Regions from separate parts of the Mesorhizobium sp. M0227 genome, predicted to be linked through region 1. Evidence: predicted binding sites of a transcription regulator. Region 1 holds the regulator's gene; the other holds the start of a gene.
What was found. Region 1 encodes PhoB, which activates phosphate uptake and scavenging genes when phosphate is short. Its sites were predicted from a motif close to TGTCATNNANCTGTCAT; they were not measured.

Region 1 (3,415 bases):
TGCTTGAGCGACCTTTACACCATCGTAGGTCCAGACAAGCTCATCCTTCGTCCAGAGCAGGCCATAGGTGTGGAAACCGTCGGTATCCGCAACGTTCACCGTTGACGAAACCTTCGTGTGCGCTCCCGTCTCATTGGAATGCGCCGTCATGTAGAGCGTGTTCGGGTCCTGGCCGCGCGTTTCGACAACGTCCAGCTCCGGCGGCCACGATCCGTCCTCCGGAAGCAGCCAGAACGCCGGCCAGGCTCCGGCTGTTTCAGGAAGATCCGCCCGCATTTCGAAATAGCCGTAGGTTTGCGAGAAGGTGTCGTGGGTCGTCAGGATCCCCGAGGTGTATTCGTAGTTGTTGATCAGAGGCTTGATGTCCTCCGGCGCCTGCGCGGCGGTGATGGTGAGGACGCCGTTCTCAACGCTGAACGGATGGACCGAACTCGTCGGGCCATAATTGGCGTCGATATACCACTGCAACTCACCATTGCTGCTCAACGTGCTGCCGTTCGGCGCTCCCCACCAGAAATTGGAATTCCAGGTGCCGTCCTGCCCGTCCCGAAGGCTCAGCGTGTTGAAATCGTCGGAGAAGGACAGCGTCATTGCGGACTTGTCTATCGGAAGTTCGAACTGGGTGGGCTGCAGCTTGTCGATGGTCGTATTCTTGAACACCAGGATTTCGTCGGATCCGAGGTTCAGCATCACGTTCGATTCCACTTGGACCATCTGTGAACGGACGGCATCGAACGAAGTGAAATCGTAGCCGTTAAGGCGGAGCGCATCGGTCGCACCGAAATCGAAGATAAGATCGCTTCCATTACCTTTGGAGATGGCGAAAGTATCGGCGCCATCGCCGCCGATCAGGACATCATTTCCCTTGCCGCCATCCAGCGTCTGGTGACCTGACCCGCCCTTGATGATGTTGTCCAACGCATTTCCGAACGCAAATCGGTTGGTGCCGGTAACGACGAGGTTCTCGAAATTGTCAGGGAGCTTGTAGCTCATCCATGTGTCGATCGTGTCGATCCCTGCCCCAGGATCCTCGACCACCTTGTTGTTGGTGGAATAGAGATGATAGTAGTCGTCGCCGGCGCCACCGTGGATCGTGACAGTGACGCCGGTGTCTCCCCAGAAGGAGTCGTTGCCGGAGGTGCCATGCAGTTCCGGTCCAGACCCGGTGGCCGAGAACCAATGAGTGGAAGCGCCGGTGTAGGCAAGAGGGATGCCTTTGGCGTTTAAGACCGTGCTCATCAGAAATCCTTCCTCATGGTGTCCGACCTGGTCAAAGGTCCGGCGACCGCTCCCAAAGCAACGCTGCAAGGAACGAGATCGTTCCACGGAATCGTCATTCGATCCGAGACCGCAATAATCGGAAGGCGGATAATGAATAAGGAGGTGATGGCTCAATGTAAATTGAAGCAATTTAGTAAAATCGTATATTTATGCAGAACACACGTCGTTTAACGAACGTATATCTAAGTTAACTCAAATTTATTCTTGCATGGCTTTCTGGTCGGAGTCTGCGGGCAAGATGGCGACGTACCGCCAAGAGCGGTCATCCTCATCAGGTTTCGAATGACCGCATTTGGGCCAAAGCGTCACGTGCTCGCTCCCCATCGATGAGACGAGTGCAACATTCCACTCTTCGCGGCTGTTGGCGACCACGTGCTAATCGAGTTTTCCCGGTCACGATCTATCGGGACGGAACAGCCACCTAGTCTTCCCTGATCGCGTAACCCGCCCCACGGATGGTGCGGATGACATCAGGCATGCGGCCGTTGTTGACCGCCTTGCGCAGCCGGCCGACGTGCACGTCGACAGTGCGTTCGTCGATGTAAATCGTCTCGCCCCAGACATTGTCGAGCAGCTGGCTGCGCGAGAACACGCGGCCGGGGTGGCGCATCATGAATTCGAGCAGGCGGAATTCGGTCGGCCCGAGCCGGATCTCGCTCTTCTTGCGATAGACCCGGTGCGACTCGCGATCGAGCACGATGTCGCCGACCTTTAGCACGCTGGACAGCACTTCCGGCTTGGCCCGGCGCAGCAGCGCCTTGACCCTGGCCATGAACTCCGGCGTCGAGAACGGCTTGACCAGATAGTCGTCGGCGCCGGTCGACAGGCCGCGCACGCGGTCGCTTTCCTCGCCTCGCGCGGTCAGCATGATGATCGGCAGCCGCTCGGTCTCTGGGCGCATTCGCAGGCGCCGGCAGAGTTCGATGCCGGAAACCGCCGGCACCATCCAGTCGAGCACGAGAAGGTCGGGAACGTTCTCCTGCAGCCGGATTTCGGCCTCGTCGCCGCGCGTCACCACCTCGACCTGGTAACCTTCGGATTCAAGATTGTAGCGGAGCAGCACGCCTAGCGGCTCCTCATCCTCCACCACCATGATGCGTGGTGCGATCATCGGCTGGTCACCCCTGTTATGCCGCTGGCGCGGACATTGCCGTCTCGTCCTGCTTCGGACGATTGGCTGGCAGCTGCGTGCCGGTCAAAACATAGTAGGCATTTTCGGCGATGTTGGTCACGTGGTCGCCGATCCGCTCGAGGTTCTTGGCGCAGAACAACAGGTGCGTGCACGCCGTGATGTTGCGGGGATCTTCCATCATGTAGGTCAGCAGCTCGCGGAACACCGAGGTGTATTTGACGTCGATGCGTTCGTCATTGTTTCTGAGCGTGGCAAGCGCTGCCGGGTCGGCGGCGGCGTACTCGTCGACGACCCCCTGCACCTGGATCAGCACCAGTTGCGCCATCGCGTCGATCGAATGCGAAAGGTCGTGCGGCGTGACACTCAGCCCGACAGTGCCGACGCGCTTGGCGATGTTCTTGGCAAGGTCGCCGATGCGCTCAAGGTCGCCGGCCATGCGGATCGAACCGACCACCGCACGCAGATCGTTGGCCATTGGCTGGCGCTTGGCGATCAGCGTGATGGCGCGATCGTCCAGCTCGCGCTGGCGTGCATCCATGATGGCATCATCGGAAACCACGCGCTGCGCCAGCGCATTGTCCGAATTGAGCAAGGCCCTGGTCGAGCCACTGACCATCGAGCGGGCGAGATCGCCCATGTCGCGGATCAGCTGGCTGATCTGCTCCAGATCCTCATCGAAAGATGCGACGGTATGTTCACCCATGATCTTCGTCCCTCGTATGCCTGAGCTCAGCCGAACCGGCCGGTGATGTAGTCCTGGGTGCGTTTGTCGTCGGGGGTGGTGAACATCTTGTCGGTGGCGCCCTCCTCGACCAGATAGCCTAGATGGAACATCGCGGTGCGCTGCGACACGCGCGCTGCCTGCTGCATCGAATGGGTGACGATGACGATGGTATAGTTCTGACGCAGTTCGTCGATCAGTTCCTCGACGCGAGCGGTGGCGATCGGGTCGAGCGCCGAACACGGTTCGTCCATCAGGATCACCTCGGGTGACACGGCGAT
Region 2 (3,415 bases), on a different contig from region 1:
GCGCCGGTGTCCTTCGGGATCTGGGTCAGCGGGATCAGATAGCCGGAGGTAGAATCCGGATCGGCGTAGCCGAGTTTCTTGCCCTTGGCCGACTTGATATCGGTGATGCCGGAGGATTTCAGCGCCAGGCCGATCGAATAGTAGCCGGTGGCGCCGTCGGTCTGCTGGGTGGTGAGGATCGGGGTGACCGCCTTCGGGTCCTTGAGAGCGATGCTGGCGTAGCCGGAAGCGCCGAGTTCGGCGAAGTCGAGCGTGCCGCCAAGCAGGCCCTGGATCACGCCGTCATAGTCGGCAGCGGGGAACAGCGAGACCTTTTCGAAGCCGAATTCGGCCTTCAGATGGTCGGCGAGGCACTGGTAGTTGCGCAGCCGGTCGGTTTCGTTTTCGCCGCCGAGAATGCCGACGCGAAATTCCTTCATGTCGGCGGCATGGGCCATGCTGGTCGCCATGGCGAGCACCGAAACGGCGCTGAAAACCATCTTCCTGAACATCTGTAATCTCTCCTGTAGGTTCCGGCCCCGCGCCGGCAGCGTTCTCGATTTTGACAGGTGCCCTTGACGCGGGCTGTCGATCCCAACCGCTCTCTCTTGTTTGTCCATGATCTTGCCCGAAAACCGGATTCCACTTTTCGGGATCATGGACTCAATATCCCGGGAATGCGGGTTCGAGCGGTGCGGCGGATGCGGCGATCTTTCGGCTGAAGGCAACGCTGGTCGAGGTGATGGCCTCGGAGATTTCCTGGCCATTGCTGTCGGCGCCATAGACGAGGCGCATGGCCTCGCGGTTGAGCTCTTCCGGCGGACCATCGAAGACGACCTTGCCGGCGGCCATGCCGATAATGCGGTTGCAATAGGTGCGGGCGGTGTCCAGCGTGTGCAGATTGGTGACGACGGTGATGCCTTCGCGCAAATTGATGTCCTGCAGCGAATCCATCACCACCTTGGCGTTGAGCGGGTCAAGCGAGGCGATCGGCTCGTCGGCGAGGATAACCTTGGGCTGCTGCATCATGGCGCGGGCAATGGCGACGCGCTGCTGCTGGCCGCCCGACAAGGTGCCGGCCGGTTGCAAAGCGGTGCGGGCGATGTCGAGCCGCTCGAGAGCTGCGACCGCCTCGGCGCATTCGGCGCGGGAGAACATGCCGAACAGGTTTGACATGGTCGAGCGGTGGTTCAGCTTGCCGAGCAGCACATTGGTGAGCACGTCGAGGCGCGGCACCAGGTTGAACTGCTGGAAGATCATGGCGCAGTCACGCTGCCAGCGCCGCAGCGGCGAGCCGCGCAACTGGGAAACCTCGGCGCCGTCAAAAAAGATCGATCCCTGGCTGGGATCGATGAGACGGTTGATCATGCGAAGAAGGGTCGATTTGCCGGCGCCCGAACGGCCGATAATGCCAACCATCTGACCCTGTGGGATGGCGATGTTGATGTCGCTGACGGCGGTGTTCTTACCAAATCGGCGGCTGACACCGCGGATTTCGAGCGTGGCGGAATTTGCTGACATGGGGCAGGTTCCAGTCTGGACCATATTGATCGTCAGGCACTCGCCTAACGCAGCCACATGAACCTGCCGTGTCGCGGTGATGTCAGTTTTGTTACGCTCCACAGGTGTGGAGTTATGGCCGGCCCAGGGCCAGCAGGTCCTCGAAGTGCTCCATGTCCCTGAAGCCGCAGAAGGCGGGAGTTTTGATTTCGATCACGGGAGCCTGCTGCTCGAAAAAGCTTGAGAGAGTCATCGAACAGGTCCTGCCATGTGGCTGCCATGACGATGATGTGAAGAATTATCCTTCGTATTTTTCCAGGAAGGCCTCGGCCGATAGTTCCCGGAAATCGTCGAGCGAAGCGCGCAGCCTGGCATGATCCCAGTCCCACCAGGCAAGCGCCTGATAACGGTCGGCGGTGCGGCGGTCGAAGCGCTCACGGATCGGTTTGGCCGGCACGCCGGCGACGATGGTGTAGGGGGCGACGTCCTTCGAGACGACGGCTCCGGCGCCGATCGCCGCGCCGTCACCGACGGTGACGCCGGGCAGGATGGTCGAGCCGTGGCCGAGCCAGGTGTCGTGGCCGATGGTGACTCGCCTGGCGCGACGCTGGGCGAAGAATTCTGTCTCGTGCTCGGCGTCGTCCCAGTAGTCCGAGGCGCGATAGGTGAAATGGTGCAGCGTTGGCCGCCAGGTCGGGTGGTTGGTGGCGTTGATGCGCACGCTGGCGGCGATGTTGGCGAACTTGCCGATCGTCGCGCACCAGACGGCGCAGTCCTGCATCATGTAGGAATAGTCGCCAAGCTCGCTTTCCGACACCCGGCTGCGGTCGGCGATCTCGGTCCAGCGGCCGAGCGTCGAATTCTGCACATCCGCCGTCGGATGGACCAGCGGCGTCTCGGACAATTTCCTGGTCATGCGGCGATTTTTCCGGGAGCGAAAGCGGTGACGTCGATGATGCGGTCGGCAACCGCCTCGCGTACGTCGTGGTCATGGAAGATGCCGAGCAGCGCGACATCAGCCGCCTTCTTGGCGGCGATGAGTTCAATCACGACATCGCGGTTTTTGGCGTCGAGCGAGGCGGTCGGCTCGTCGAGCAGCAGGATCGGATGCTCGGTGATGAAGCCGCGTGCGATGTTGACGCGCTGCTGCTCGCCACCGGAGAAGGTCGCAGGTGGCAATGCCCAGAGTTTCTCCGGCAGGTTGAGCTGCGCCAGCAAGGCGCGTGCCTTGCCGCGGGCAATCTCGCGATCCTCGCCGCGCTCGACCAGCGGTTCGGCGACGACATCCAGCGCCGAAACGCGCGGCACGGTGCGCAGGAATTGGCTGACATAGCCGATCGTTTGCCGGCGCACGGCAAGCACGGTGCGCGGGCTGGCAGTGGCGAGGTCGATCAGCCCGTCATCGTGGCTGACGATGATCTGGCCTTCGTCGACGGCGTAGTTGCCGTAGAGCATCTTCAGGATCGAGCTCTTGCCGGCACCGGACGGGCCGCCGAGCACGGTGCATTCGCCGGCCCTGATCGAGAACGAGACACCGGCGATAACAGGCAATTTGATGCCGTCGCGCAGATGCATGGTGAAGCTCTTGGCGACGTCTGAGACAACGAGGGGCGTCGGCATCAGAAGGTCCTCCAATCGCTGTTGGTTTGCGGGCCAGCACCCCCCTCTGGCCAATGCAATTGCATGTGCGGAATAACGGTGAAATCTCGAAGCGGGTGTTTGCGAGGTGTCGGCGCGAGGCACCCCCCTCTGTCCTGCCGGACATCTCCCCCGCAAGGGTGGAGATTGGCAGCTTCACCCGCAGCGCTTTTCTTGCAGCCTTGGTAATTGGTGAACGCAGCAGGGACAGCCGATCTCCCTCCTTGCGGGGGAGATGGCCGGCAGGCCAGAGGGGGGTGCCTCGCGCCAAGGTTTCGCGAACACGCGCTTTGAGACT

Region 2: a site for PhoB is predicted at 1,580-1,596, ahead of phnC (phosphonate ABC transporter ATP-binding protein). Genes of this name have one in related genera too.

What each region holds. Positions count from the first base shown of each region.
Region 1 is NZ_JAMYSJ010000003.1:287,753-291,167, reverse strand. Features, by position in the region: gene eglC (endo-1,3-1,4-beta-glycanase EglC) at 1-1,239, opposite strand, end outside; gene phoB (phosphate regulon transcriptional regulator PhoB) at 1,703-2,392, opposite strand; gene phoU (phosphate signaling complex protein PhoU) at 2,409-3,116, opposite strand; gene pstB (phosphate ABC transporter ATP-binding protein PstB) at 3,143-3,415, opposite strand, start outside.
Region 2 is NZ_JAMYSJ010000005.1:230,915-234,329, reverse strand. Features, by position in the region: gene phnD (phosphonate ABC transporter substrate-binding protein) at 1-491, opposite strand, end outside; gene phnC (phosphonate ABC transporter ATP-binding protein) at 643-1,500, opposite strand; gene NKJ00_RS10020 (DapH/DapD/GlmU-related protein) at 1,778-2,395, opposite strand; gene phnL (phosphonate C-P lyase system protein PhnL) at 2,392-3,099, opposite strand.